Regions from separate parts of the Priestia sp. TSO9 genome, predicted to be linked through region 2. Evidence: predicted binding sites of a transcription regulator. Region 2 holds the regulator's gene; each other region holds the start of a gene.
The links. Region 2 encodes LexA, which represses DNA repair genes until DNA is damaged. Its sites were predicted from a motif close to CGAACATATGTTCG; they were not measured.

Region 1 (10,412 bases), on a different contig from region 2:
GATAAAATGGAAAAAGAAGTAAAGGGGGTGTGCATATGAATCACGTTTTATACATTGAAGACAATGAAGAAATTGGATTAATGATTCAAAATGAGCTTAAAAAGCAAAACTATGAAGTTACTTGGTTACAATCAGGAGATATCGCCAGTCAGTTTATTAAACAAGCGGATATTGTCATTTTAGATGTAATGCTGCCTGGGTTAGATGGATTTACAGTGGGAAAAAAGCTTAAAAAACTAGCACCTGATGTCCCGATTTTAATGCTTTCAGCTCGTACAGCCCTAGAAGATAAGATCATGGGGCTAGAGTTTGCCGATGACTATGTCACAAAGCCGTTTCATCCAGAAGAGCTGCTTGCAAGGCTTGAAGTATTGTTAAGAAGATTTTCAAGAAAGAAAGAAGAGCTTATTGTAAAACATTTGCATATTTCGATGATAGACTATCGCGTGATGAACAGAGAGACAAGTGAAGAAATTAGTTTAACAGGTAAGCAATTTCATATTTTTACTTATTTCCTTCAGCATTTAAATCAAATTTTAACAAAAGAACAAATTTATGAAGGGGTATGGAAAGAGCGTTATATAGAAGGAGATAAAACATTAATGGTACATATTCGCTATTTACGAGAAAAATTGGAGAAAAATGCAGCTAAGCCTGAAATTATTGAAACAATACGAGGGATTGGGTACAGGGTGAAGCAATGAACGTTACACAGTCTCTTATCACGAAGTATATCTTAATTATGATTGCAGCTGTACTAATTATACCGGTATCATTTTTTGCAGGCTCATGGCTGATCACCGTCCCTTTTATGCATATTCAAGGATTATTAAATGAAGAGTATAAAGGAAAAAGCTACTACGAACAAATATGGAATGAAGAAGCCCAAAAGCTAGAAGGAGCAAATGAGAAAACAATTAATCAAAAGCTAAAATTATTAAAAGCAAAATACCCTGAAGCTTCAATGTTCTGGGTAAACGAAGCTGGACAAACACAGCTTCCGCTTCCTTATCATGAAGCCCTTCCGAAGCAATGGTCATCGTCTTATACGGCTGAATTTATAAAAAAACGATACGGAAACGATCCGTATACGGTTATTACCTTTATTGGAACAGATAAAAAGCAAGGTTTTATGGTCATTGAAGTGCCAGAAAAAGCCGTTGAGCCTCCTATTCAAAGGCTAGACCCAGCCTACTATAATATTTATTTAGGATTTGTTTTTATCATTGTGCTTTCTTTTATTGTACTTTCTCTGTTCTTTTTTCTTCGAATTCGAAAAAGGCTGCGAGTGTTACAAGCTGCTATGAACAACAAAGGCGAGCAAGGAATTCCTTTACCTGTTGTATCTGAGTCCACGGATGAAATTGGTCAGCTAGAACAATCGTTCAATCAAATGGTTAAACAGCTTCATGAAAGCCGGGACCGAGAGAAGCAAGAAGAACAGCTGCGGCAAGACTTAATTATGAGTCTGTCGCATGACTTACGAACACCGCTCACGACTGTTCGAACGCATATTTATCAGCTGAAAAACGAAGAAATGGCCTTGAACGTTCAACAATCTCTTGAGGTAATTGATACAAAAGTAGAATTTGTTAGTGATTTAATAGATAATTTATTTTCCTATACGCTGCTGTTAAATGGAAAATATCCATATCGGGAAGAGGAAGTTGATATGGCTCGATTTCTTAGAAAAAGCATTGCACAATCGTATCCACTATTTGAAGAAGAGAATATGGAAGTGGATATTCAACTGCCTTCTCAGTCCATATATTGGCGCGGAGATGTTCAGTGGTTAGAAAGAATAATAGATAATTTATGTCAAAATGTCATTCGTCATGCCAAAGAAGGTAACTTTATTGGCTTTCGCCTTGTTCAAGAGCATGATTTATCTTCTCTCACCATTTCTGATAAAGGGTCAGGCTTTAAAAAGAATAGCCATACGAAGCAAAACGGTGTAGGTCTAGCGATTGTGGATGCGATGATTAAAGAAATGGGGTTAACGTGGTCAATTCATTCTACAAAACATGGAACGGATATTCAAATTGTGTACAAAGCGAGTGATTAATTCACTCGCTTTTTTAAACAAATTTTAACCTTTCTTTTCCGTCCTCTTAACTTTGGCTGTTTATAGTAAAGGAGAGGTGATAAAAGTGGAAATAGTTAAAACGACTCAGCTGGTAAAAGTATTTAAAGGAGCAGAAGCTGTAAATGAAGTGAATTTATCCATTAAAGAAGGAGAAATCTACGGGTTTTTAGGACCTAACGGAGCAGGGAAGACGACAACGATCAGAATGCTGCTCGGGCTAATGAAGCCAACGAGCGGGGAAATTGAGCTGTTTGGAGAAAGAATAAAAAATCACAGGCAGCATATTCAAGCCTTAAAAAAGATAGGTTCACTTGTAGAGAGCCCTTCCTATTATGCGCATTTAACTGCAAGAGAAAATCTAGAGGTACTTCGTAAAATACTAGGTGTATCTAAAAACAGAGTGGATGAAGTACTAAATATTGTAAAATTAACAAAAGAAGCAAATCGTCCAGTCAAAGGCTTTTCTCTTGGGATGAAACAGCGGCTTGGTATTGCTTCTGCACTCCTCGGAAATCCTCGTTTATTAATCTTAGACGAACCAACCAACGGACTGGATCCTGCAGGAATTCAAGAAATTCGTTCATTAATTAAAGAAATGCCAGGGGAAAACGGAGTTACCGTATTGATTTCAAGTCATTTACTCTATGAAATTGACCATTTAGCGACTCAAGTAGGTATTATTACAAAAGGAAAGATGCTATTTAATGGATCGATTGAATCGCTTCGCAAAAAAGCTAAGCATCAAGTGGCATTTACAACGGGAGAGATAGAAAAGGCTAAAACAATCCTATTAGCAAACGGGTTTGTACCTACTATCGATGAACATAGTCTTCTTTTAGATTATATTGATCATGAGCAAGTGGCACATCTTGTTTATCAGCTTGTGCAAGAAAATGTCTCAATCTACCGAGTTGAAGAAAAATCGAAGTCATTAGAAGATATCTTTTTAAAGCTGACGAGCGAGGAGAATAGATATGTTCGCAAAAATACTGCAGGCTGAGTGTATAAAGTTAAAAAGAAAATGGCTCTGGTTTTTACTATTTTTAGGTCCAGCGGGTGTAATTGGCTTAACGCTAGTTGATTATAGCGTTCGATATGAATATTTAATTCAGCAAAATCCGAATGTGTGGGAAGGTCTTTTACATGAACTAAACATCACGCTTCCAATAGCTTTTTTACTGGGAGGAACGATTCTTGCTTCAAATGTAGCGCATATTGAATATCATAGAAGCTCATGGAAGCAGCTGCTGAGCTTACCTGTGAGCAGACTGAGTGTTTATACAGCAAAATTTGTAGTAGTTATGTTTATGCTACTTATCGCTTCTGCTGTTCTATTAATCGGTATAATTGGGTTAGGATGGTGGTTAGGATTTGGTTTTCCGTCTTCTTGGAAAAATCTTTTCGTGTATACCTTTTATCCGTTTTTTTCTGCCATTCCATTTGTAGCTATTCAAATATGGTTATCTATGCTTTTTAAAAATCAAGGCCGCTCTCTTGCACTAGGTATTGTGATGAGTGTGACGATGAGTGGTATGAGAGAATTGCCGAGCTGGTTTTTCTGGCAATGGCCAATGTTAGCGTTTTCTGACTATCGGAATATGTACATGATAGCAGGTGTAATTATCGGCATTTTCTTATATGCTGCAGGCGCCTTGCACTTTATCAAAAAGGATGTGGCCTAAATGTTTTTGCAATTATGTAAGATAGAATCGTTTAAATTGTTTAAAACAAAAGCCTGGACGTACCTTTTTGTGAGTCCTATTCTAATCGCTATTATCCTTTTTGTAGGTGATCAGGCAATGCCAAGCGGGAGAATGAAATGGGCAATGGCAGATGCCTTGATTGCCAATGTTCACGGATTGCTGTTTTATCCGTTAATTGGCGGGTTAGTAACATCCTTCATCTGTCGGTATGAACACGAAGCGGGAGGGTGGAAGCAATTATTATCTCTTCCTGTGACAAGGACATCGGTATACGGAGCAAAATTGATTACAGCAGCAGCTTTCATGGGAATTCTTCAAGTGCTTGTATTTGTTGTTTTATTAGGAGTTAGCATGTTAAAAGACTATCCGAGCGCTGTGCCATTAAAGATGATAGCTGGAAATATGCTAGGCGGATGGGTTGCGGCGTTGCCCATTCTTGCGTTTATGCTAGCTGTGTCAATGGCATGTTCTAGCTTTGGAGCATCTTTGACAGTCAACGTCATTTTAACACTACCGAATTTATTCGTTGCTAATTCTGAACGATTTGGCCCCTGGTACCCATGGACTCAGCCAATGTATGGAATGTTAGGTGTAAACGGAAAAGCATCATGGGGGTTGATGCTGACTACACAGAATTTCTTAGTGGTTGTTATAAGCAGCTTTCTGCTTTTTGGAGCAGCAGGTTTACTGTATTTTCAGCGCAAACATATATAATAGAAAAAACCCGCTTTTTTACAGCGGGTTTTCAGCTGGCTTTTGGAATAGTAAAGCCTACTCCAAATACGTCGCGCACATCGTGGACAACCACAAAAGCCTGTTCGTCGACTTTATGAATAATGCGTTTTAATTCTAGCAGTTCTTGTTTGTTCACAACTACGTACAATACGTCTTTTGCTTCTTTTGTATAGCTTCCATGAGCGGAAAAAACAGTGACTCCTCGCTGCATCTTTTTATTAACTTGTTCGGCCACTTCAGCGGAACGGTGTGAAATAATAGTAATTGCTTTGCGAGGATTGAGTCCTTCAATGATATAATCAAGCACTTTCGTTCCGATGTAAAGAGAAATAACCGTATACATCGTCTTTTCTCCTCCGATGACAAAATAGGCGCTTGCTACAACCAATAAATCAATTGCCAGCATCGTTTTGCTAATATTCCAGTCTAGATATTGATTAGCTAAGCGGGCAATAACTGCAGAGCCTCCGGAAGTTCCGCCTCCTCTAAACACAAGTCCGAGTCCTACACCAGCTAAAATACCAGCAAAAATAGCCCCCAGCAGCGTATCATCAAGAGGATTTCCCAGTCCTTCAGTTATATGTAGGAATAGAGATGTGAAAACAATACATATAATTGTGTAAGCAATCACACGTTTGTGAAGCAATTTGTATCCGATTAGTACCAGCAAACCGTTTAATATAAAGTTTGTGATACCCGGAGACCAGCCTAATACATAATAGGTAATCATTGTTACACCGGTTACGCCGCCTTCTGCTAATTCATTTGGAATAGCAAAGTAATTAATGGCAAGTGCAAAAATAAGGCTTCCTAGAATAATAAGGATAATTTCTTTTATTTTATTAATCATGAACGTTACCTCCAATCATCAAAAACTCCGAAAACACAGTCATGACAATGTATTATACCAACTCTAGAGACCGAATTAAAGATGAGATATTATTATTTTTAAAAAAATCAGTTTCTGCTATCATCATAAAATCTTTTGACAGTTTTTATCTAATATGAAAAAATGAATTGTTTGCTTTTATTTTGATTAAAAAGTTTTGCAATGAGAATGTTCGTTCGGTAAAATAGAAGCAAGAGTCAAGGGGGAGAATGAACGTGTATCAAGATGAATTAAAACAGTATGCGAAGTTAGTAATGCCCGAGCATTTAGAGAAAATGAAGAAAATGTACAGTCCCGATGCGCATAAGCAGTCCTTAGGGTTGAAAAAAGAAAAGATTGAGCATATTGAAAATGTCATTATGAACAGTTACTCGGAGCATCATCCAGTAACGCTTCACGTCTATGAAGCAGGACATATTCAAAGGTATGAACGAGTGACGATTGATAAAGTCTCGCTGCAGTCGAATACGCTGATGGTTACAGGCCCTTGTTATACATATTCGATTCGAGCGGATGCAGTAATTGAAGCAGATGTATGGAAAGATGAAAGCTACTCTAGCTAAGAGTAGCTTTTTTGTTCGTTTTGTATCTTTTTTTTAACGCATGCATACAATACATAAAAGCATATTCTGCGAGTAGTAACTTCTAGCTACTAGGAAATTTTAATTAAAGAAGGGATCATTAGTATGCAAAATGAAAAAACTCAAGTAAGAGAAATCGAATTAACGCAGTTCATTAAGAAAAGACTCGTTCGTTTTATCTCAAGTTTAGCTATTTCTTCTGCCCTTGCTTCCATATTATATATGCTTCTGTTTTTATTTAAATGATGGGTCACTTTGAGTTGTCCAAAAAGGTGGACAACTTTTTTGGTGTGTAGGCTTTTACGAAATCAGGACAAGCTATGGCTGATTCAGTCAGAAAAATTCAATCGGTCAAGAAATAGTCAAAAACAGTCATAGCTAATTGAGTAGAAGAAAACCTTTACATATAATGAGAAAAGTAGACAAATTCTTGAATTACCAGCATATTTCCTTTTGTAGTAACTATTATTAAACCAAATGCAAATTTAATTGTTCGTTCAAAAAACTTTATTTTGTAATTAAAAAAATGAATGTTTTTGATTTTTTATGATTGATTTTGAATGTAAACCGTGATAAAGTAAGTACATGAAATAAATGAAAACGCTTTTTTGAAAAAGGAGCTAGAACATGTTAACGCCGGAGAGACATCAACTAATCTTAAAACTTTTAAAAGAGAAAGAACTTGTAAAAGTGCAAGAGTTTATCGAAGTTACAGGCGCTTCGGAATCCACCATTAGAAGAGACTTAAGTCAACTAGAAGAAGAGCAAATGCTCAAACGTGTTCACGGTGGCGCTTCGCTTATTCGCAGTAAACGAATCGAACTGAGCGTTATCGAAAAATCTGCTAAAAATGTTCAAGATAAACGAAACATTGCAGAGTATGCGGCTTCCATTATAAATGAAGGTGACTGTATTTTTTTAGATGCAGGAACTACAACGTATGAAATGATTCCTTTTTTAAAGCAAAAAGATGTAGTTGTCGTGACAAATGGTTTAATGCATTTAAACCCGATGCTAGAACAAGGTATCACCCTCTATTTAATTGGGGGATCTGTTAAACATAAAACGGGCGCTTTAATTGGCAATGGAGCTCTTTTAAGTCTTGAGCAATATCGTTTTGATAAGTGCTTTATGGGAGCGAATGGGATTCATCATCAATATGGATATACCACTCCTGACCCAGAAGAAGCATTGATCAAGCAAACGGCAATGAAGCTGTCTAGAGAATCTTATATTTTATCAGATTCCACTAAGTTTTTTGAAACAAGCTTTGCGAAAATAGCCGATTTACATGAAGCAAAAATTATAACAAATGACGTACCTAGCGATGTACTTATACAGTATGCAAACAAAACAGACATAAAGGTTGTGAAATCATGATTTATACATGTACGTTGAACCCATCCGTTGATTACGTAGTACATGTTTCAGCATTCGAAGAAGGCGGGCTTAACCGCACAACGAATGAAGCCAAGTTTCCAGGAGGAAAAGGCATTAACGTCTCTCGCGTTTTAAAGCGATTAGGTGTTGATAATAAAGCCCTCGGTTTTGTAGCCGGCTTTACAGGAACCTATATCGAAGACTACTTAAAAGCGGAGAATATCGAAACAGCTTTTACAAGAGTTGAGGGAGATACCCGTATTAACGTAAAGTTAAAAACAGAAAAAGAAACAGAAATTAACGGTCAAGGACCTGCTATTACAGACGAAGCGCTTCAGTCTTTATTGACTCAAGTAAAGCAAATGACTGAAGGCGATATCTTCGTATTAGCGGGGAGTATACCGAAAACGCTTCCAAGTTCTGTGTATGAAACGTTAACTGAACTAGCAGCAGCGAACGGAGTAAAAGTTGTAGTAGATGCAAGTGGAAAAACTTTGCTAGACGTCGTGTCCCACAACCCGTTTTTTATCAAACCGAATCATCATGAACTTGCAGAATTGTTTGATGTAGAAGTAAACAGTGCAGAAGATGCGCTAGTATACGGTAAGAAGCTCGTGGAACAAGGAGCGCAAAACGTCGTTGTGTCTATGGCAGGTGATGGAGCACTGCTTATTAACGAAAGCGGTGTCTACAGTGCCACAGTCCCTAAAGGAACGGTAAAAAATTCTGTTGGAGCTGGCGATTCACTTGTAGCTGGATTTATTGCTTCTTATGTAAAACAAGGGGATTTATTAGAAGCTTTTCAAACAGGAGTAGCTTCAGGAAGTGCCACAGCATTCTCACTTGAATTATGTACAGCAGAAGATGTAAAGACGCTTCGTGAACAAGTGTCAATCACAAAGGTAGAGTAGGGGGAAACGAGAATGAGAATTACTGAATTATTAAAAAAAGATACAATCATTCTTGATTTAAAAAGCACGTCAAAAGCTGATGTTATTGATGAATTAGTTGGAAAATTAGACGAAGCTGGTCGCTTAAGCGACCGAGCTGGCTATAAAGAAGCAATTTTAAATCGTGAATCTCAAAGTACAACGGGAATTGGAGAAGGCATTGCCATTCCGCATGCAAAAACAAGCTCGGTAAAAACACCGGCCATTGCATTTGGACGCTCAACAGAAGGTATCGATTATGAATCATTAGACGGACAGCCTGCACACTTATTCTTCATGATTGCAGCGAGTGAAGGCGCAAATAACGCTCACTTAGAAACACTATCTCGTTTGTCTACGTTATTAATGGACGAATCATTCCGAAAAACGTTGCTAACAGCATCATCAATTGATGAAGTCATTAAAGCAATTGATGATAAAGAAACTGAAAATGAAGCGCCGGAAGAGGAAGTAGATACAGCTTCAGATCAATTAGTGCTTGCTGTAACGGCTTGTCCAACGGGAATTGCACACACATATATGGCAGCGGACAGCTTAAAAGCAAAAGCGAAAGATATGAACGTGACGCTCAAAGTTGAAACAAATGGTTCCAGCGGGGTTAAAAACGCGTTGACGAAGGAAGAAATTGAAAACGCTACCGCTATTATTGTTGCAGCGGACAAGCAAGTAGAAATGGAACGTTTTGCAGGTAAAAAAGTCATTCAAGTTCCAGTAGCTGAAGGGATTCGCAAGCCTGAAGAATTAATTAACCGCGCGTTAAAAGGAGACGCTCCTATATACAGCGGCGGCGGTGGCAGCAAAGAAGGCGGAGAAAGTAAAGGATCAGAGCGTACAGGGTTTTACAAACACCTAATGAGCGGTGTATCAGCAATGCTTCCGTTTGTTGTAGGGGGCGGGATCTTAATTGCTATTTCATTTATGTTTGGCATTCACTCAGCAGAACCGAAAGATCCAACATACAATGCATTTGCAGCGGCGCTAAAAACAATTGGCGGAGATAATGCATTTTTCTTACTAGTACCAGTACTAGCAGGGTTTATTGCAATGAGTATTGCTGATCGTCCTGGTTTAGCTCCCGGTATGGTTGCAGGTCTTTTAGCAGCTTCTGGCGGAGGCGGTTTCTTAGGTGGTTTAATCGCTGGTTTCTTAGCGGGTTATGTAGTAGTGGGGTTAAAGAAATTATTCAGCGGCCTGCCGCAAGCGCTTGATGGAATTAAGCCAGTTCTTCTTTATCCGCTATTTGGGATTTTTATCTCAGGATTGATTATGCTTTATGTTGTAAATGAGCCAGTTAGTGCAATTAACAAAGGATTAACGCACTGGTTAAGTGGATTTGGTACAGGTAACTTAGTATTATTAGGTATTATCTTAGGCGGTATGATGGCGATTGATATGGGTGGCCCTATTAATAAAGCAGCCTTTACATTTGGTATTGCAATGATTGATGCTGGAAACTATGCACCACACGCAGCGATTATGGCAGGCGGTATGGTTCCACCATTGGGTATGGCTATTGCGACAACTTTGTTCAAAAACAAATTTACTCGCCAAGAGCGCGAAACAGGTAAAACGTGTTATGTAATGGGTCTTTCATTTATCACAGAAGGTGCGATTCCATTCGCAGCAGCTGACCCAGGCCGTGTGATTCCCGCATCGGTTATCGGTGCTGCAGTAGCAGGTGCTTTAACAATGATGTTCCACATCGGTTTACCAGCACCACACGGCGGCGTATTCGTTATCGGAATTGTACAAGGAAATCCTCTTTTATATGCACTAGCAATTTTAATTGGTGCAATTGTAACAGCGGTCCTTGTAGGTGTATTAAAAAAGCCAAAAGCAGAATAACAAATAAAGACTGATTTTACATCATGTAAAATCAGTCTTTTTGTGTTTTTGTGGTAGACATTTGTTCTTTATGGGAGTACAATTACGGTAGTATTCCTTTAATTTTTAGAAAAGTTAGATAGATAAGCTTTTCTACTTGATAAAATATGGTACAATAATCGAATATTAAAAACAAAGTAAGGAAGTGTCTCAAACATGAAGGTTGCGAAGTTTGGCGGGAGTTCAGTTGCAAGCGCAGAGAAA
Region 2 (10,412 bases):
TCAATATTTCCTGTTGGCATTTCAACACTAGGATGCGCTGCTTCTTCAATCGAATTTTCTTCTTTTAATAAAGAAAATACCCTGTCATATGATGCTCTTCCACGTTCCACAATGTTAAATAGCCAGCCAAACGCGAGCATCGGCCAAATAAGAAGACCCAAATAAGTTGTAAAGGTAACAAGCTGCCCCAGTGTTAACTCTTCACTAATAACCATCTTGCTGCCAAAAATAAGAGCAAGTAAAAAAGAAAGTGCTACAATAATCGAAATGGTCGGATCAAACAATGCATCTACTCGGGCTACTTTCATGTTCTTTTGGACAACATCTGCAGACTTGATGCGAAATTCTTCGACATCAGCTGCTTCTTCCCCAAACGTCTTAATGACTTTAATTCCGCTAATGCTTTCTTGAACCTTATCATTTAAAGTAGAAAATGCTGCTTGTGCGTGATGAAACCGCGCATGAAGCAATGTACCATAGTAACTTGTTAAAACGGCCATAAGCGGCATAGGAATAAGGCAAATAAGCGTTAATTTCCAGCTGATTGTGAGGGCCATTGTGCATAGAACAAGCCCTCCTGTAACAATGGAATCCACGAGTGTCAAAACGCCCGAACCTGCAGTTTGTTGAATGGCTTGAATATCGTTTGTTGCATGGGCCATCAAATCCCCAATTCGCCGGCGTTGATAAAAGGCCTGATTCATCTTGGTAAAATGAGTGTAGAGGGTATTTCTCAGCTGCTTGGCTAGTTTAACAGATGAACCAAATATCATAATACGCCATATGTATCTCGTGAAATAGGCCACAACAGCAGCTCCTAGCAAAATGCAAACCATCTGCATTAAACGCTTTCCATTCAGCGTCCCTTCTTTAATGCCATCTACCGTTAAACCAATAATTTTAGGCGGGAGAAGTTCTAATGCTGCCACGATCATGAGCAGCGCTACCCCCGTTATGTAAGACTTTTTTTCCTGTTTGAAAAACCACCATAACTCTCGAAAAATTTTCATTGTATCCCCCTAGCCCCACAACCATTTTCTTATCTCTATCATAAAACAAAAGACACCCTTCTGAATAGAGAGTGTCTGTCCAATTAACCATTATTTAATTTGGCCGTTCATTGCTTTCATCATTTGGTTAATTTTTTTCTGCGATGGTTTCATGCCCATTTGCATCATCATCATTTTTAACATTTGTTCATTAATTGGTGGATTTTTCTTCAGATAGCTCATCATATACTTACGAGCAATGAAAAATCCTAGCGCTATCCCAACAATTAATGCTAGAACACCAACTAGAATATACATTCCCATGGTATTACTTCCTCCTTCGTGTTGTCTAACTTACAGTGTACTAGACCATACGCTATTATACAATATTTCCGTTCCAATTTCCTTAAATAATTACACAAATTTTCTTGTTTTCACAGGCCTCAGCCAGCCGTATTCATCCGTTCCATAATTCACTGCTAAAAAACAAGGATCTAGCTTGCGTAATACTTCAAAAAAAGCTGTCTCAGCATCAACATTGCCATCTCCTTCAATTGTTATACAGCGATTCGTTAATTTTATAGATGCTCGACTTTTTTTATGAGGATATTCCAGCACAAACGTCTCTTGATGAGTAAAAAAATGAGGATAATGAGAAAACGCCTGAAGCAATTCTCGTTGAATAAATGAAATGGGCAGTTGGCGAGTAATGTAATGAACTTGTTTTTGTAAGTGCGTTTCCTGCAAGTGACGTTTCATTCTATATTCAATCAGCAGCTGATAAATGAGCTTTTCTCTTCGAAAATAGGATGATGCAACTTCTTCCTCCATTAAATATACTTCATACGTTCTCACGATTCATCCTCCCTTTCGGCTCGTTCTTTTTTGTACCATTATACCGAATGGTGTACGCAATGCTTGTCTATCGATGAAAAAATTCCTTTGTTTTTTTGTCGAAAAAAAAGAGCAGACCACAGGAGTCTGCTCTTTCTTATGAAAAAGAATTATGCATTAAGCAAGCTTTTCACTTTTGCTACTACATTTTCAACTGTAAAACCAAATTCTTTCATGATTGTTTCACCAGGAGCAGATGCACCAAAGTGATTAATACCAAGAACTTGTCCTTCGTCTCCAACATAACGTTCCCAGCCAAGTGTAGAAGCCATTTCAATACCTAAACGTTTTTTCACTGATTTAGGGATAACACTTTCTTTGTACTCAGCAGATTGCTCTTCGAAACGATCCCATGCAGGCATACTTACTACAGATACGTCAATGCCTTCCGCAGCTAATGCTTTTTGTGCTTCTACTGCTAGGCTTACTTCAGAGCCTGTTGCAAGTATTAATGCATCCGCTTGGTCTTTACCAGCTTTAGATACAACATATGCACCTTTAGACACGCCTTCGTATGCATTTTCTTTTGTACCTTCAAGCGTTGGCAAGTTTTGACGAGTCAATACAAGCGCCGTTGGGCGGTCAGTTGACTCTAATGCTAAGCGCCATGCAGCAGCTGTTTCATTTGCATCTGCAGGACGAACCACTGAAAGACCTGGCATTGCACGAAGTGATGGCAATTGTTCAATTGGCTCATGTGTTGGGCCGTCTTCTCCAACTGCGATACTGTCATGTGTGAATACATATGTTACAGGAAGCTTCATTAAAGCTGCTAAGCGAATTGCTGGGCGAAGATAATCAGAGAATACAAAGAATGTTCCTCCGAATACTTTTACACCGCCGTGTAGAGCCATACCGTTTAATGCAGCTCCCATTGCAAATTCACGTACACCGAACCAGATATTACGTCCGCTGTAATCAGCTGCAGTGAAGTCTTCTGAACCTTTAATCATTGTTTTATTTGAGCCAGCCAAGTCAGCTGAACCGCCGAAGAATTGAGGTACAGCTTGTGCTACTGCGTTTAATACTTCTCCAGAAGAAGCACGGCTAGCTAAGCTTGAACCCGTTTCGTATGCTGGAAGCGTTTCTTCCCAGCCTTCCGGTAACTTTCCTTCTACTGCTAGTTCAAATTGACGACCTAGTTCAGGATATTTTTCTTTATACTGTGCAAATACATCGTTCCATTCGTTTTCTTTCTTTTGGCCATCTTCAGCAATTGTAGCTTTGAAGTGAGCATACACTTCTTCTGGCACATAGAAATCTTCTTCAAATGTCCATGCATAAGCTTCTTTTGTTAATTTTGTTTCATCGGAACCTAATGGAGAACCGTGCACGCCAGAAGTACCCGCGTGGTTTGGAGAACCAAATCCGATTGTTGTTTTTACTTCAATTAGCGTTGGGCGTGTTAAATCGCCTTTTGCTTCTTCAATTGCGTTTGCAATCGCTGTCAAGTCATTGCCGTCTTCAACGCGGATTACTTGCCATCCGTAAGCTTTGAAACGATCTTCTACGTTCTCAGAGAACGAGCGATCTAAATCTCCGTCTAAAGAAATATCATTTGAATCGTATAAAACAACTAAACGTCCTAATTTTAAGTGTGCCGCTAATGAAGCTGCTTCAGCAGATACACCTTCCATTAAGTCTCCGTCACCACAAATACCATACGTAAAGTGGTCTACAATTTCTAAACCTTCTTTGTTGTATGTTTCAGCTAAATGACGTTCTGCCATTGCTTTACCAACAGCCATTGCAATACCTTGTCCTAGTGGACCAGTTGTTGCATCAACACCTGCTGTATGACCGAACTCTGGATGACCTGGTGTTTTACTTCCCCATTGACGGAAGTTTTTAAGGTCTTCAATTGATAAGTCATATCCAGCTAAATGAAGCAAGCTGTATAATAGTGCCGATCCGTGTCCTGCTGATAATACAAAGCGGTCACGGTTGAACCAGTTTGGATTCTTTGGATTGATGTTCATGAATTTTGTCCACAATGTATATGCCATTGGAGCAGCTCCCATTGGCATACCTGGGTGACCTGAATTTGCTTTTTCAATCGCATCGATTGATAAAGTACGAATTGTTGCAATCGAAAGATCTTCAATACGTTGTGTCATACTCTTCATTCCTTTCAAAACTATGTACATATGTTATCATACTAATGATTTGCTTATTTGTACAATACTTGAACCAAAAAAATTTCCACTTTTACAGTTTTTGTGCCCCTTATTAAAAATATACAAAAAACTAGAGGGAACACTCCCTCTAGTTTTACTAGAACGTCTTAGTGAAGACGCTTCTTTTTACTCTCTTTTAACTTCTTAGGCGTAACATCTTTACCTTCTTCGTCCACAACTTTAATCGTATGAAGGTGATTTGTCATAGATTGTCGGAAAACTTTTAAATATTCCTGACGTAGCTCTTGCTGTTCTTTCGCTTCAGATTCTGTCAGCCCTTCAGCCTTTGCCTTTTTTGAAAGAGCATTAATACGAGCAAGTTTATCTTTTGATAGCATATAAAACCTATCTCCTTATAATCAATAATTAAAATTACCGAACCGCTCCGGCAACATGTAGTCATCTTACTAAATCTCTTTCGTTTTATCAAGAGATTGAGCACTCTCTTGGTACTCTTGATAGCGGCGATGTACCGTCGCTTTTGAAATATTATAACCAAAACCTTTTAGCGTAACTGAAATTTCAGCAAAGGTTAAGCCGTTATGACGAAGGCGGACAATTTCTTCAATCGGCGCTTCTTTTTTTTCTCTTCCCGAGTTAACTCCTTGATTTTTTAAATTTTTCTGCGGACGATAACCGTTTTCTACGGCTCTTTTCATTCCTCTTTTAATTTTAGCATTATGTAATTTCCGCTGATGCTCTTCCACTAAGCTAATAATATCTAACACCATTGAATCAGATTCTGAAAGCTGAAGCTGACCTTGATGACTAATCGTATAGATGGTAGCATTTTCTTTATGAAAAGCATGAAGCAGCGCAATTCGGGCATTTCCTCTGCCTAATCGTGTTTCGTCTTGAATGAGCAGCACGGATATTTTCTCTTCTTTCATTGTATGAAGAACATCTAAAATACCCTCTCTGTCTACATCATATCCGCTTGCTTTTTCCATCACGACTTTTTTCACCTCTAGATGGTGAAGATCAGCAAGCTTTTTTAATTCTTCTTGCTGGCGCTGTAAAGATGTTTCTTGGGTTTTTTTATCCGTACTGACACGGCAATAAATAATGGCGTCCACTTTTATCACGACCTTTTCGGCTTCTAACAATATTCAGGAACGGCCGTTACACACTACTGTTCAATTGCCACTTGATTATGTAACTCTTTTTTTAAAACAGGAATATATAATTTATCTCCAGGAGATAAAGACTGGGCATTATCTGAGTTTAAATCATTAACGTCTTCAACCCATTTGACAAATTCATTGGTGGTCAAATGATGGTGATTATGATACTTGTTGGACAAGTCCCAAAGCGTATCTCCTTTTGTAATAGTAACCGTTGAATATTTGTCTAAATCTACTTTATCCGCTCCTAAAACCAGCGTCAATACATATGTAAGTGCAGCGATAACTGCAAAAAAAATAGCGTAATGTTTCATAGAATGTAAGAATTGTTGCATATTATGATCCCCCTATCAGAATATATGTTCTTATTTTATTGAGAACATTTGTTTCTGTCAATGGAATTCTTCGAACTTATGTTTGTATATTGACACATCACGTGGTATAATTCACCTAAAGAATAGCTAAAATCGAGGTGAAAAATATGAAGCTATCAAAACGTCAACAAGACATACTAGATTTTATTAAGCACGAAGTAAAATTAAAAGGCTATCCGCCTTCTGTTCGCGAGATTGGGGAAGCAGTAGGATTAGCCTCTAGCTCCACTGTACACGGGCATTTAGCTCGTTTAGAAAGCAAAGGGTTAATTCGCAGAGATCCAACAAAACCAAGAGCAATCGAAGTTCTTCAACTAGATGAAGTAAACATCCCTAAAAGCAATGTCATTAATGTTCCTGTTATCGGTAAAGTAACAGCGGGTCTTCCTATAACAGCCGTTGAAAATGTGGAAGAATATTTCCCTCTTCCAGATAAATTCGTTTCTCCAGATGATCATGTATTTATGCTTGAGATTATGGGAGAAAGTATGATTGAAGCAGGTATTCTAGATGGCGATATGGTAATCGTACGTCAGCAGCAAACGGCTAATAATGGAGATATTGTGGTCGCCATGACCGAGGACAACGAAGCAACGGTAAAACGTTTCTTTAAAGAAGAAAATTTCGTTCGTTTACAGCCTGAAAATTCAACGATGGCGCCTATTATTCTTCGCCACGTAACGATTTTAGGAAAAGTAACTGGTGTATATCGCACGATTCACTAATCAGACACTGTATGTAAAACCAACTAATCATGATGTTAGTTGGTTTTTTTTACGTTTGTTTTCTAAAAAAATTGGCATATTATAAATGATACGTTGAATCACCGCAGGCAGGTAGAACGGTTTTTGTAAAGCTTGTTTCACCTTTTACTTTCTATCTGCATTTCCGCGACTCTTACAAGGAAATACAACCGACCATAAGAAGGATGTAATTTATGACCAATACACCAAGGAAAACAGAACCATTTCAAACCATTGTACCTACCAAAGCAATGAACATGTTTCTTTTTCCTTTTTCCTTTGATCGAAAAAATAAAGAGCAGCTTGTTCATGCACTGAAAGAAAATTTGTTCGATTTTTTTTCCATTCAAAACAAACATTTAGAAAAAGAATACTACGGAGAACAGTATTACGTATCTCATGATAGCCTGGATCAATATTTTCTTCCTTACATTGAATGTATTCTATTCCCTGACTCGTGCGAAAAAGAAGGGCTGCTTCGATTTTCAAAAAAAATAGACCATACCATTACGTTACACACTTCCTCCACCACCGTGTCTAGCAACGTGCTGTCTGTGGATGTTTTTTTATGTCCTTTTGAAATTGGCGTCATGACCATTCGCACTGAGATGAGCCATAATCATTACACCTATGATGATATTTTAGAATTCATGAATCATTTTCGTGTATTAGAACCGAAGCTTGCTGAAGAGCACGGATCCACCATTACCTATGAACATCATCGCTATAGCAAAGTGCAAGATTATATTTTTTCACAGCTTGCGCCATTTTTGAACGAACACATCAAGAAAGAAGCCACGCGTGAACAGCACGTTGGGAGCCTTCCTTATTTTATCGATGAACGGATGTTTGTGTTAAGTTATGTAACGGTAAATCAAGAGCAAGAAATTAATTCCACAACTTTATTTCGTACTGGGCAGCTAAATAGCTATACGCCTGACGGGAAAGCGTTTATTTCTGCACACAATCATGAGTATATTAAAACGTATAATACTAAACACGTGTATGAAAGGTGGGCTCCTGAAACCTATTACGTCATAACAGACCATGTGTTTTCATGTATTTCTAAATCGACAGACTCTAAAACGGATCAGCTTTTGATGAATCATCTATTTGGCCAGCATTACTATAATTTATTTTTACATTTTTTCTATAAAATCGTGTTGCTAAAACTATCTTATGAGTATTCTCAGCTCACGTTTCATAAAAATTCAGAGGGCATTGAACGACTAATCCGCTCTATTACCGTATTTTCAGGTAAATATTTATTTTTAGAAATTAGCTCGCGCACAGAAGGTCAAGAGTTTTCTGAGCTTTTTAAAAAAATCTTTCACATCAATTCTCTTTATCAAGAAGTCAAAGAAACCCTTGGCACTTTGTACCAAAATCAAGAGAAAATCGCAGCCAAACGTCACAATTACTTATTATTAATTTTAACGATTTATACGGTTCTTTCCGGTATTTACGGAATGAATTTAGTTATTAGCAAACTAAAGGGAAACATCAATTGGGATAGCATGAAGCAGTTTTCTATCTTTGAATATATCGCTTTAATAGTAGCTCTATCAGGAATTCTGATCAGCATTAGTCTCGGAGTGAGTTCCCTATGGAATTTATTAAAAGATCGGTTTAAAACATAAAAGCTGTTCGCATCAGAAAACACATGATAAAAAAGAAGAGATTGAGACATAACTAAATCAAGCGAATCTATAGGAGAACAAATGGAATAAATAAGCTAGTAGGGATTGCTTGTTACACCGCAGTTGATTTCCGTGCAAGACTTCGCTTTCCGCGGGCGGCCGATGAGCCTCCTCGTCGCTTACGCTCCTGCGGGGTCTCACCTGTTCCGCTTTTCCCGCAGGAGTCTTCGTCTTGCCCTCCAATCAACTGCTGGAAGGAACTAAACAAATGAAACTACGTTCACCATAACGAACCACTAATCAAACATGGTGATTAATGGTTCGTTTTTCACTTCGACTAAAATCCTTTTTTCTCAACCTCTTTTATCTATTACTAAATCACTGCCTACTCCGCTTACCCTTTTATCAAACGTTATGCCGCTGTTGTAATTTCAGAACAATCTAATATTATACTCTATAAGAAAAATATATACAAAATAATAAAATATGGTATCATAGGGTAGGAATTTTGTACCTTATCTTTGAAATAATTTGCAGGAGGTAATATGCTTAACTCATTTTTATCCAAAAGCCTGATCTTTTTATGTGTCATTATTCTCACGTGGTCTCTATGGGGCAGTTACAGTGCGATGACAAATTCATTGGAATTAAAGGGCTTGGCTTTAAGTAATTCATTTATTATTGAAGGAATATTTATCACTTTCCTTGTCATTTTTCTAATAGCTATTGCAAGTAGATACATGAACAAAACTGTTTTTTTTATTTCACTGATCGTTTTGACCTTAGGTATTCGACTAGCATGGATGCTTTCTGTTCAAACGCCTGTAAAATCTGACTTTCTTGTCATGTTAGATGCCGCGCGTAATATCGCAAAAGGAAATTATGACTTTAACCAAAGCGTTTATTTTACTACATGGGTATATCAGCTAGGCTTTTCATTCTATGAATCTGTTATTATTCGCTGTTTTGGAGATAATATTTTTATATTAAAATTGTTAAATATTTTTTATTCCACTGGCACCGTTATTTTTATTTATTTAATTGGCGCAAAAGTATTTAATGAACTTGCTGGGAGAATGGCAGCTTTTCTATATGCGTTCTACATTCCGAACATTCTTTATAGCTCAGTGTTAACTAACCAGCATTTAGCTACTTTTTTATTTTATGCAGCTTTTTACCTTATTATAAAAAGATTTGCTCATAACAAGTTTAGCTGGCTTTATATTGGCCTTCTATTGTCGTTAGGAAATTTAATGCGCCCTCTAGGACCCATTATTATCGTCGCTGTTTTCATTTATTTCATCTTGCAAATTCTTCAACCTTACATTAAAACGAAGAATGCTGCTGAGTTAAAAGCTCGTCGAAAGAAAATAGGAAAAAACCTCGTAGGCATACTGGCTACTTTTTTTATTGCAAATGCGCTGATCAACTATTCTTTTGTAGCTAGCGGTATTTCTAAATATCCTTTAAGTAACAGAGATCCTTTATGGAAGTTCGTCATTGGCTTTAATTACGAAACAAGCGGTTCTTATTCTTCAGAGGATGCTAGTCGTTTTATGGGTATGCCAATTGGAGAAAAACGAGCTGAAGCAGAAAAAGAGGTAATTAAAGAACGGGTAGCAGATAAAGAGCAGCTTTTAGATCTCTTTCACATTAAATTCCTAAATATGTGGGGCGGAACGGATGCATCTACATTTTGGAGCATTTCATTAACTCCTCAAGAAGATGTACCTTTTAATAAAGAGAAATTAATTAGTGCTGCTCAAAGTTATGAAAGAATCATTTATGTTTCAACTACTATTCTTTCCATTATTGGCCTTATATGTTTATTCCTGAGGAAGCAGGATAAATATCCGTATACACTGTTTTTATTACTAATCATAGGATACGTTCTTATTCACTTGCTTATTGAAATTCAAACTCGCTATCGATTCTTTATTTTTCCAAGCTTTATGCTGCTCGAAGGATTTGGTATTTCAGTGATTCTATCCTATTTAATAGTACGATTTACTAAAAATGAACCCAAGACAAAATGTGAAGAGATAAATTAAATGGAAGGGATTATACAACCGTGATAAAATTCCTGAAATTCGGATTTGTAGGGATAATGAATACCCTGCTCACTATTATCAGTTACTTAGCACTCATTCATTTTGATATGAATTATATATTGGCTAACGTGCTATCTTATTTCATTGGCGTCATAAACAGCTACTATTGGAACAAATCGTGGGTGTTTCAAGCAACTGTACATAAATGGATGTTAGCTCAATTTTTCATCGTAAACCTTATTACTTTAGCAATTAATACAAGCTGCTTATTCCTTCTTGTACACTATACACCTGCTAATCCAATAATTGGACAACTGTTGTCTACTTGTATAGGAATGTTTATCAATTTTTTCCTTAATAAAATATGGACGTTTAAGCACACAAACCATCACTCGCTAGGAGGTAAAGCATGAGAGAACT
Region 3 (10,412 bases), on a different contig from region 2:
TTTAACTTAATTATAAAAGTACAAAAGAAGGAGCATCATCTAAATATATATAGGAAACTCATAAGAAGAGTCTTTAACTTATAAAAAGTAAAGACTCTTTTTGTATTTGCTTTATTTAAGATAATTAAAGTAAAATTATTATTTATTTAACCTTGTTGATTTAGAAGTAAATTGCTCTTTACTTTTAAATAAGTTAACTCCATAACCTGCAAGACCTCCAAGAATTGCAGGGAATATCCAACCTAATCCAATATGGTAAAGAGGAAGATAGTAAGTAAATAATTGGTCAATACCAGGGATGTGTAAGCCAAAATCATTTAATCCATCTACCAGGCTTACAACAAATGTTAAGAATAGGCTACCTTGGTATACTTCAGAGCATCCTTTAAATAAAGAATGAAGGAAAGTCAAAAAGATTAGAACAATTGCTAATGGATAGAGCACTGTTAAAACAGGTACTGAAAAAGAAATTAAATGATTTAATCCAACATTTGCGATGATTGCGCTAAACACGGATAAGCTAATCGCAATTTTCTTATAAGAAATAGAAGGTAATAATTTATGGAAATAAGAAGAGCATGAAGTAATAAGCCCTACGCTAGTTGTCAGACAAGCTACTGTGATCATTAAGCCTAACAGTAAACCTCCATATTCTCCAAAATAATAATCAGAAACTTTCGCTAACACCGTACCACCATTATCTAAATGCCCAAGCTTTTCTACACTTGAAGCGCCCATGTATGAAAGAGCAGAATAGATAGTTGCAAGAATAATAGCAGCAATTCCTGTAGCTTTTAGGCAAACAGTTATAATTTGCTTCTTTGTTTTAGCGCCTTTTTCTTTAATTGCATTGATAATAATGATTCCGAAAACGAAAGATGCAAGAGTATCCATTGTTAGGTATCCTTCTTGGAACCCATTGAAAAAAGAGTTTGTTACATATTTTTCTGTAGGTGCTTGAAATTTTCCAATAGGATGAATAAAAGCTACTAGAACTAGAATTCCGATGAATGTTAATTTAATTGGCGTTAAGAATTTTCCGACAATATCGACAATTTTCGCCGGATTGAGAGAAAAAAAGCATGTAATACTGAAAAATATAATAGTAAACACGAGTAAAGCCATAGAACTAGAGCCTTCAGAAATGAAAGGTTTAAGTCCGATTTCAAAAGAGACGTTACCTGTTCGTGGGATAGCAAATAAAGGTCCAATAGCTAGATAAAGAACAGTTGTAAATATTAAACCAAAGATAGGATGTACGCGACTTGCTAATGATTGTAAATCTTCCTTTCCGGAGAATCCAAAAGCTAGTACACCAAGTAAGGGTAAGCCTACTCCAGTAACTAAAAAACCCGCATTTGCTGACCAGATATTTGCTCCCGCTGACTGACCAAGCATGGCAGGGAATATTAAATTTCCAGCTCCAAAAAATAATGCAAATAACATTAAACCAATGATTACTATAAAAGAAAACGGTACTTTGTTTGACACGGTGAAACCCCCATTAATAATATTCTTCATAAAAAATTAAATTTTCAGACAACTTAAACTGTAAATAACTTATCTTTTTTGTATTATAAACAGTCAAATTACATATTTCAATATAAAAAATAAACTTTTTTAATAAAATTTTAAAAATTATCAATCTTCCGTTCATTATCCATTATTAAAATAAAAGTAATATTAAAAATCCAGATTTTTATTCAAAATGCGTACGCTAAGTGAGTCAATAACGGTTTTTTTAAAAAAAATTTATAAATCATATTCTAATCGCGTATACTATTCTTTTAATTAATTTGATTGAATGATATGCAAGTAAGTCAAGAAAGTTTGTAAATATAGTACTACGAAACTTATAAAACTTTTTAATATCAGCTAAACATCTGAAAGGAAAAAGTAGTTGATTTATTGCTTCAAGAAATGGAGTATTCTAAGTCTTATAAAGAACGCTTACTTTTATCTCCTGAGCTAGTAATTTGACAATCAACAGCTTATCTCTAGACATAGTACTTTTCTAATGTAAAATCACTGTCTAGAATCACAAACGTTTCTGTTTCCTTAAAGACCTTATTAACAAATTAATTAAGGTCTTTTTATCTTTTCTTTTTGAAGCCAAAACTCATCATATAAGCTATTAATAAAGAGATAAAAGCAGCAAAACTAATTTTTATGTAAGAAACCTCTAAAGCCCAAGGACCATATTTTTTTATATTTAAACGATACATAGACCACCACTGTCCATTTTCACCTTTAAAAAATGAGAAGATAATCCATAAAAGAACTAAAAACAAAAACCATGATAAAAAGATAATATAATTAGGCATTTTTCTATTCATAGGTCACCCCTCCGTTCTTCCCGTTTATATGTGATGCTCTTTTCACTTATTATAGTAACAATAATCGGGAAAAATTTAGAGTTTTTTATTGAATAAAGAACGTTTGTTCGTATATAATAGAGAACAAACGTTCTTTATTCAAGGAGTTATTCCAATGGATTATGAATATCTTCCAAACAGAGTCATTATTTGTATTGATATGAAGGCATTCTTTGCTTCTGTTTCATGCGTGATACGTAGGCTAGATCCATTAAAAACAAAGTTGGCAGTTGTAGGAGATACAAAGCGGTCGGGATCAGTTGTGTTAGCTGCCACACCCTTATTAAAGAAAGAAGGGATCAAAACAGGCAGCCGTCTTTTCGACATTCCTAGAAGGAAAGATATCCATGTCGTAAACCCATCCATGAAAAGGTATGTCAAGGCCTCGAACTATATTTCTAGTTTAGTGTTACAGTATGTCGCTCCTGAAGATTTCCATGCATATAGCGTTGATGAGTTGTTTATTGATGCGACAGCTTCTTTACATTTATTCGCTCGTACACCAGACGAATTAGCCCGTAAAATCATCAACGAGATTTATCGTAAAACACGGCTTACAGCCACGGCAGGAATCGGTCCGAATCTCTTACTGGCTAAGGTGAGCTTAGATCATGAGGCCAAGAATAACCCAACAGGGGTTGCTTATTGGCGATACGAAGATATTCCTTTTAAGTTATGGTCGATTCACCCAATGAAGGATTTCTGGGGAATCTCATCCGCTACGGAAAGACGCTTAAATCGTTTGGGCATTCACTCCATCAAAGAACTCGCTCTTTCTTCTGTAGAGATGTTACGTAAAGAATTTGGTGTCTTGGGAGAAGAAATCCACCAACATGCAAATGGAATTGATTTTAGTCGCATTTCTGACGTGTATATTCCGAGATCTCGATCATTCGGGAAGAGTCAAATTCTGTTTCGAGACTATACAAATCGAAAAGAAGTGGAATTGTTGCTATTAGAGCTGTTAGATGATGTGTGCTTTCGTTTACGTATGCATCAAGTCGTGGCACAAACTATTCATTTATCCATTGGCTACAGCAAACAAACAGGTGGCGGCTTCTCAAGACAAAAGAAAATGGGGCGGGCTTCGAACCTAAGTCAAGATATCTTTCCTTATTGTTTAACCATACTACACACGTTTGATAGCGGAATGCCCATTCGATCGATTGGAATTTCTTTATCGAACACGAGTATTCAAGAAGAAGAGCAAATGAGTTTATTTGAAGATATTGATCAGCGTGAAAAAGCCTATGCCCTTGCTAAAACAATTGATGAAATACAGATGCGTTATGGGAAGAATAGCGTTTTGCGAGCTTCAAGCCATCTCAAGCATTCAACAGCTCGTTATCGAAACGGCCTTTTAGGAGGTCATAAAGCATAAAGGAGGAAGATGATATGCAAAACAGAGGAATGAAAAAGTGGCGACCATTTGCCACTATGCCAGAGCAATACAGAGGATTACAAGAAGTTATAAAAAAGCACTCAGAAATACCTCAACCTTTTTTAACAGAAGATCAAATGGAACAAATTAATTTTACCTTGATCGAAGCGCTCCATACACATAAAAAAGTATACCTTACGTATTACAAGCACGGGCAATGTATAACGGAAACAGGCGTTATTCAATTTGTAGATTCCCTTGGAGGTTTATTTGTATTTATAGATGAAGGATGTAAGCAAACGGAAAAAATGAGGTTAAGCGAGCTAATGGATGTTCGTTTCGTGTAGTAGAAAATAATAAAACAGTTTATTTACATAAGATTTCCATACATAATTAGTATAAGCTTAAAAAGTATTTAATCATTTTTCATAGATTCATTTAAAGATGTTATATAAGGAGGCTCCTAATATGAAGCAGGTTTGGACTGAGTTTGAGCAGTGGTTGAAAATACATCGACCGGAAGCAGTAGGAACGCTTAATGAAGCTGCTACTGAAGCAGAAATTGCAGAGGTTGAACAAAAGATGGGCCTAACATTCCCCAAAAACCTTAAAGACTGGTTAATGATACATAATGGACAGCGTGATGAATATATAGCAGCTATCGACAATTATACGCTACTACCTTTAGAGGAGATTCTGTATACGTGGCAAACATTAAAAGAACTTTTAGAGGGAGGAGAATTTGAAGATTTTCCAGAAATTGAACCTATTGGACCAGTAAAAAAAGAATTTTGGTGGAACCCACGTTGGATTTCGATTGCCACGAATGGAGGAGGAGATGATATTTGTATAGACTTGGATCCTGATGAAGGAGGGAGAATTGGCCAAATTATCACCTTTTGGCACGATTGGGAACAGCGTGAAGTAATAGCGGACAGCTTAGAGGAATGGGTAATAGCCACGATAAATCATACAGATCATTAAAGGGGTGAAGTAAATGATAAAACCTGATATAGAGAAAATCTATAAAATTCTCAAAGCACTTCCAGGTACGTCGGTGAAAGTAGAATTTGAAGATGAAGTGGGAGAAATTCTTTCTACTCCTTATTATATCTACCTTAAAAGCGAGTTTCTAGACGGACAATTAGGTTACAGAGAAGATTTAGAAGCAAATTCCCTTATAGGAAATCAAGAAGGAGATTGGCAAGAAAACTGGTTTGTCATAGGGTATGATGAAGAAATAGGCGGTGACCCGCTCTTTATTGATATAGTGAATGTAGATTACCCAGTTTTTACAGCTGAACATGGCATGGGCGAATGGGAAGCTTTAAAAATGTATGATTCTCTAGAAGAGTTTGTAGAAGATGTTACTTAATTATTGCTTCGTTAAAAGATTTTGATAAAAGTACGGCTAGAAGAGGACAGATAGTAGTTTAGTATATACCTAACTGTCCTCTTTTTTAGTACCTATTAAACTTAGAAAGAATGTAGAGGAAGGGACTGATGGTAGGAATCGATTTCTGTATTACCGATATACGAAGGCGCAAAGGCATTCATATCCTTTGCGTTCTTTTATCGTTGAATACTGCTAACAATTGAATAGTATATGGCTACAATGATCAAAAGCATGCCAATAATGTATAAGGTATATCTTAAAGTGTTGGTCATAGAGATATTCACCTTTCTAATTTAATTCTAATTCAACAAATTTTTATTAGTTTGTTTAACCACAGAAAATATGATGTACAAAAAGGGGAGATTGTTCTTTTGTTTCTTAAAGAACCTATTCATTACGGTAACTAGAGTTAGTATTTTCATTCCCGTATAGGATAATCCAAATTTAGCTATATTAAGTTGTAGTGCCGAAAAAGATTAATACATATGAAAAATTCTTAAAAGGTGGATGTTATATGCTTGATTCTAAAACGATTGAAATTGTCCAATCAACAGTGCCAGTTTTGAAAGAACATAGTAAACAAATAGGAAAGAGATTTTATGAATTGTTATTTGAAAAAGCGCCAGATTTGTATAATATGTTCAACCAAACGAATCAAAAAAGAGGGATTCAGCAGGAAGCATTAGGCTATGCCGTGTATGCTGCTGGGGAACATATTACAAACTTAGAAGCCATTAAACCTGTAATTAAACGAATTTCACAAAAACATCGTGCGATAGGGGTAAAGGCAGAACAATATCCAGTCGTTGGTGAAACCTTACTTCAAGCAGTAAAGGATGTTTTAGGAGATACAGCTTCAGATGAGATTATTGAAGCATGGGGAAAAGCGTACGGATATATTGCCAATGCTTTTATTGAGCTAGAAGAAGCTCTCTACGAAGAGACAGAGAGTCAACATGGAGGTTGGGAAGGATATCGAAGCTTTTATATAGATAAGAAGGTAGAAGAAAGTGACAATGTAACATCTTTTTACTTAAGAGCTAAAAATGAGAAAGGAATTGCCTCTTATAAAGCAGGACAATACCTTACATTAGCAGCAAATGTTCCGGGAGAGAAATAAGTTCTCAGCTCCCGCTGGAGATTTTGTACTTGATCACAGTGAACTTCCCGTTGTGCTAATTAGTGGAGGTATAGGTATTACACCTTTGCTTAGTATGCTGAATACCATTGTAGAAAAACAACCTACACGTAAGGTTACCTTTCTTCATGCAAGTATTAATGGGAAAACGCATGCTTTTAAAGAACATGTGGCTCAACTAAATAGAAATAACGAAAATGTTACCTCCTTCGTCTGTTATAGCTCGCCTAATCAAGGGGATCGACTTGGTACTGATTTTGATAAAGAGGGTTATATTGATTTAGAATTGTTACAATCCGTTGTTCCCTCAAAAGAAGCTGTCTTTTATTTCTGCGGATCGATTCCGTTTATGGAAGCTATTCTTAAAGCACTACATAGATGGGATATACCAAACGAACGTATTCATTACGAGGTATTTAGCCCTGTAGCCATTTTAGGAGAAAAATAAAGAAGTAATTGTTGCCAGTAAACAGAAAATGTTCGATTAAAACACACGTACTGTTTAAATAAATATGCTGTAAAAAAGCACTCATAAGCGTGCTTTTTTACTTTGCCCTAAGGAATGATTCTACAAACGATCATGATACATATAAGTATTTCTACACTCTCTGCGTACAAAAAACTGGAAAAAATTCTCTTCGGTAATTTATAATAGTAGAAAACTATGTCGAATCCTAAATATTGGAGAGATTACTATATGAGAAGAATACTCCCTTTTATAATTTTTACCATTTACTGCATTCCATATGTTTATTTATCTATGCGAAAGGATTTTGAAGATGATTCAAAGGTAAACTATATAATCATGGCCATAGTTACACTAGCACTGTCTTATCTAAGTGGGCTTATTAGAGCGGATTTATCACTTATTTTAGGAAATATAATTTCTTTTAGTACTTCATATTTTTATAACGCATTAAGGCTTCCTGATTCTAAATGGGAGAAATATTTTTCGCCCTTTAATTCTGTCGAACAAGTAGTACTCATAAGCCTTGCAGCGCTAGTGCTGCAGGTAATTATTTATACACTTGCTCGAAAACGAGCGAAGAGATACATTCGTAATACTATGGTTTCGGAATAGTTCAAAAAAAGAGAGTTAATCATCTAATGAGCTAGACTCTTCAGGTGACCAAATGAAAGAAGGGTTAAAATGAGGAGAGCTGCTGAAGTTTTATCCTCTAAAAAGAAAGTGTTAAATGAGGAAGATCAACAAATCCTTCAAACGTGTACTTACCTGCTTTAAAAAGGATATGAATCAATTAGATAAGTTAGTTATACAACTTTTAAATATGTAACCGCAAACAAAAAGGTATGTATTTCTCTTCCTATTTTAATTATACCATATAAAAAAACGCCGATATAGACTGTTTATTCTCATTTACTGCTGGTAAAATCAATAAAACATTACTGGTTAGGAGAGATGTTGAATGAACTCTTTAGTTCTTAGCTTTCAAGAAATAAAAGATACACAGCTTTCACTTGTTGGAGGAAAAGGCTTAAATTTAGGGGCGTTATCAAAAATTCAAGGAATACAAGTACCGGAAGGGTTTTGTGTGACAGCGGCCGGGTATCAAAAAGCTCTTGAACAAAATGAAACGTTTCAAGCGTTACTGAATCAGCTGACGATGCTAAAAGCAGATGATCGAGATCAAATTAGTGAAATTAGCAAAAAAATTCGCCAAATCATTCTGGAAATAAAAATTCCTTCTGACGTTGTAAAAGCAGTTATTCATTCTCTCTCTCAGTTTGGGGAAGAGCATGCTTATGCCGTTCGTTCAAGTGCGACTGCTGAAGATCTGCCACATGCTTCTTTTGCTGGTCAGCATGACACCTATTTAAACATCAGAGGCAAAAAAGCTATCCTTGAGCACATTAGCAAATGCTGGGCTTCCCTGTTTACAAATCGCGCGGTAACCTACCGGATTAAAAATGGATTTGATCATAGTCAAGTGCACGTATCGGTTATTGTTCAACGAATGGTTTTTCCCCAGGCTTCAGGTATTTTATTTACCGCTGACCCAATTACTTCTAACCGAAATCTGTTATCAATCGATGCAGGCTTTGGACTTGGAGAAGCGCTAGTGTCAGGTTTGGTCTCTGCCGATTGCTATAAAGTAAAAGAAGGCGAAATCGTCGATAAAAAAATAGCAGCTAAAAAGGTAGCTATTTACGGATTACAAGAAGGCGGAACAGAAACGAAGGAAGTTCATTTCGATCTGCAAAAAACGCAAGCGCTCACTGACTCTCAAATTTTACAGCTAGAACGCGTTGGCAGACAGCTTGAAGCTTACTTTGGTTGTCCTCAAGATATTGAATGGTGCTTGGCTGATGATACATTTTATATTGTTCAAAGTCGTCCAATCACTACTTTATATCCAATTCCTGAAGCACATGATCAGGAAAATCGCGTTTATGTATCTGTTGGACACCAGCAAATGATGACCGATGCCATGAAACCACTGGGATTGTCTTTTTTTCTGTTAACGACTAATGCATCGATGCGTACAGCCGGTGGAAGGCTGTTTGTTGATGTCACCCCTATGCTGGCTTCACCTAACAGCAGAAAAATGATATTAGGCGCCATGGGACAACATGATCCGCTCATGAAAGACGCACTTACAAGCATAATAGAGCGAGGAGACTTTATAAAACCTTTACCAAATGATCAAAGTTCTGGTAAAAGCAAAAAAAGCGTGCCGCCTACGAAGCCTAAGGCACAAATCGAAAACGATTCGACAATCGTTTCTGACTTGATCAAGAAAAATCAAGCATCAATAGAAGAGCTAAAGCAAACCATCCAAACGAAATCTGGTTCGGAATTAGTCGATTTTATTTCAGAAGATATCGGGACATTAAAGAAAATTTTATTTGACCCACAAAGTACAGCTGTGTTTATGGCCGCTATGGATGCTTCATCATGGATCAATGAAAAAATGGAGACGTGGCTAGGTGAAAAAAACGCAGCAGACGTGCTTTCTCAATCCGTACCAAACAATATTACTTCAGAAATGGGTCTGGCGCTATTGGATGTCGCAGATGTGATTCGTCCTTATCCAGAAGTAATTCATTATTTAAAACATGGAAAAGATGATCATTTTTTGGAGAAACTAGTTAAGTTTGAAGGCGGAGAGAAAACTCAAGACGCTATCTATGATTATCTCAGCAAATACGGAATGCGATGCCCCGGCGAAATCGATATTACGAAAACTCGCTGGAGCGAAAAACCGGCTGCACTTATTTCTGTGATTCTTGGTAATATTAAAAACTTTGAGGCTAACGCTAGCAAACAAAAATTTAACAAAGGTCTGCAGGAAGCCTTGAAAAAAGAGCAAGAGTTATTAAATCGATTAAAGCAATTGCCGGATGGTGAACAAAAAGCTAAAGAAACAAAAGAAAAGATTAATCTCATACGGAATTTTATCGGTTATCGTGAATATCCCAAATACGGCATGATTAGCCGTTATTTTGTTTATAAGCAGGCTCTGCTGAAAGAAGCCGCGCAGCTTGTAAAAGCGGGCGTTATTTCTGAAACAGAAGATATCTACTATCTGACGTTTGACGAACTTCAAGAAGTCGTGCGCACACATAAAGTGAATGATCAAATCATCACCAAGCGAAAAGAAGAATACCAATTATACACAAAGCTAACACCTCCGCGTGTCATCACGTCTCATGGCGAAATTGTTACAGGTGCGTACAAACGAGAAAATCTTCCGTCCCAGGCAATTGTAGGTTTACCGGTTTCTTCAGGAGTGATAGAAGGGCGCGCGCGCGTCATTTTAAACATGGAAGATACTAATCTATCAGAGGGAGATATATTAGTCACTTCCTTTACTGACCCTAGCTGGACCCCGTTATTTGTAGGGCTAAAGGGGCTTGTTACGGAAGTTGGTGGACTGATGACTCATGGAGCAGTCATTGCACGTGAATACGGATTGCCAGCGGTTGTCGGAGTAGAGAATGCTACTCGGCTGATAAAAGACGGACAGCGAATTCGCGTACATGGAACAGAAGGGTACATTGAACTATTGTAAAAGCTAAAGATGCTTGCGCTGTTTTTCTTCTTTTTACCTAATTAATAGATGAAAATTTGTCTAGATTCCTATACGTATCTTCAGTCAA

Region 1: a site for LexA is predicted at 5,579-5,592, ahead of LJC66_RS10715 (YolD-like family protein). Genes of this name have one in related genera too.
Region 3: a site for LexA is predicted at 2,433-2,446, ahead of LJC66_RS09365 (Y-family DNA polymerase). Genes of this name have one in related genera too.

The regions. Positions count from the first base shown of each region.
Region 1 is NZ_JAJEKD010000013.1:484,380-494,791, forward strand. Features, by position in the region: gene LJC66_RS10685 (response regulator transcription factor) at 36-704, shown strand; gene LJC66_RS10690 (HAMP domain-containing sensor histidine kinase) at 701-2,065, shown strand; gene LJC66_RS10695 (ABC transporter ATP-binding protein) at 2,151-3,086, shown strand; gene LJC66_RS10700 (ABC transporter permease) at 3,061-3,768, shown strand; gene LJC66_RS10705 (ABC transporter permease) at 3,769-4,503, shown strand; gene LJC66_RS10710 (YitT family protein) at 4,535-5,374, opposite strand; gene LJC66_RS10715 (YolD-like family protein) at 5,623-5,976, shown strand; gene LJC66_RS10720 (hypothetical protein) at 6,100-6,240, shown strand; gene LJC66_RS10725 (DeoR/GlpR family DNA-binding transcription regulator) at 6,622-7,374, shown strand; gene pfkB (1-phosphofructokinase) at 7,371-8,285, shown strand; gene LJC66_RS10735 (PTS fructose transporter subunit IIABC) at 8,298-10,169, shown strand; gene LJC66_RS10740 (aspartate kinase) at 10,365-10,412, shown strand, end outside.
Region 2 is NZ_JAJEKD010000015.1:1,065,419-1,075,830, forward strand. Features, by position in the region: gene LJC66_RS20735 (ABC transporter transmembrane domain-containing protein) at 1-1,010, opposite strand, end outside; gene LJC66_RS20740 (YneF family protein) at 1,101-1,313, opposite strand; gene sirA (sporulation inhibitor of replication protein SirA) at 1,404-1,844, opposite strand; gene tkt (transketolase) at 1,994-4,000, opposite strand; gene LJC66_RS20755 (DUF896 domain-containing protein) at 4,168-4,398, opposite strand; gene LJC66_RS20760 (YneB family resolvase-like protein) at 4,468-5,136, opposite strand; gene yneA (cell division suppressor protein YneA) at 5,190-5,519, opposite strand; gene lexA (transcriptional repressor LexA) at 5,666-6,283, shown strand; gene LJC66_RS20775 (magnesium transporter CorA family protein) at 6,496-7,941, shown strand; gene LJC66_RS20780 (hypothetical protein) at 8,054-8,209, opposite strand; gene LJC66_RS20785 (glycosyltransferase family 39 protein) at 8,487-9,992, shown strand; gene LJC66_RS20790 (GtrA family protein) at 10,013-10,405, shown strand; gene LJC66_RS20795 (glycosyltransferase family 2 protein) at 10,402-10,412, shown strand, end outside.
Region 3 is NZ_JAJEKD010000013.1:211,611-222,022, forward strand. Features, by position in the region: gene brnQ (branched-chain amino acid transport system II carrier protein) at 139-1,491, opposite strand; gene LJC66_RS09360 (hypothetical protein) at 2,094-2,336, opposite strand; gene LJC66_RS09365 (Y-family DNA polymerase) at 2,491-3,756, shown strand; gene LJC66_RS09370 (YolD-like family protein) at 3,771-4,103, shown strand; gene LJC66_RS09375 (SMI1/KNR4 family protein) at 4,225-4,740, shown strand; gene LJC66_RS09380 (SMI1/KNR4 family protein) at 4,754-5,131, shown strand; partial or broken gene LJC66_RS09385 (globin domain-containing protein) at 5,667-6,738, shown strand; gene ppsA (phosphoenolpyruvate synthase) at 7,718-10,324, shown strand.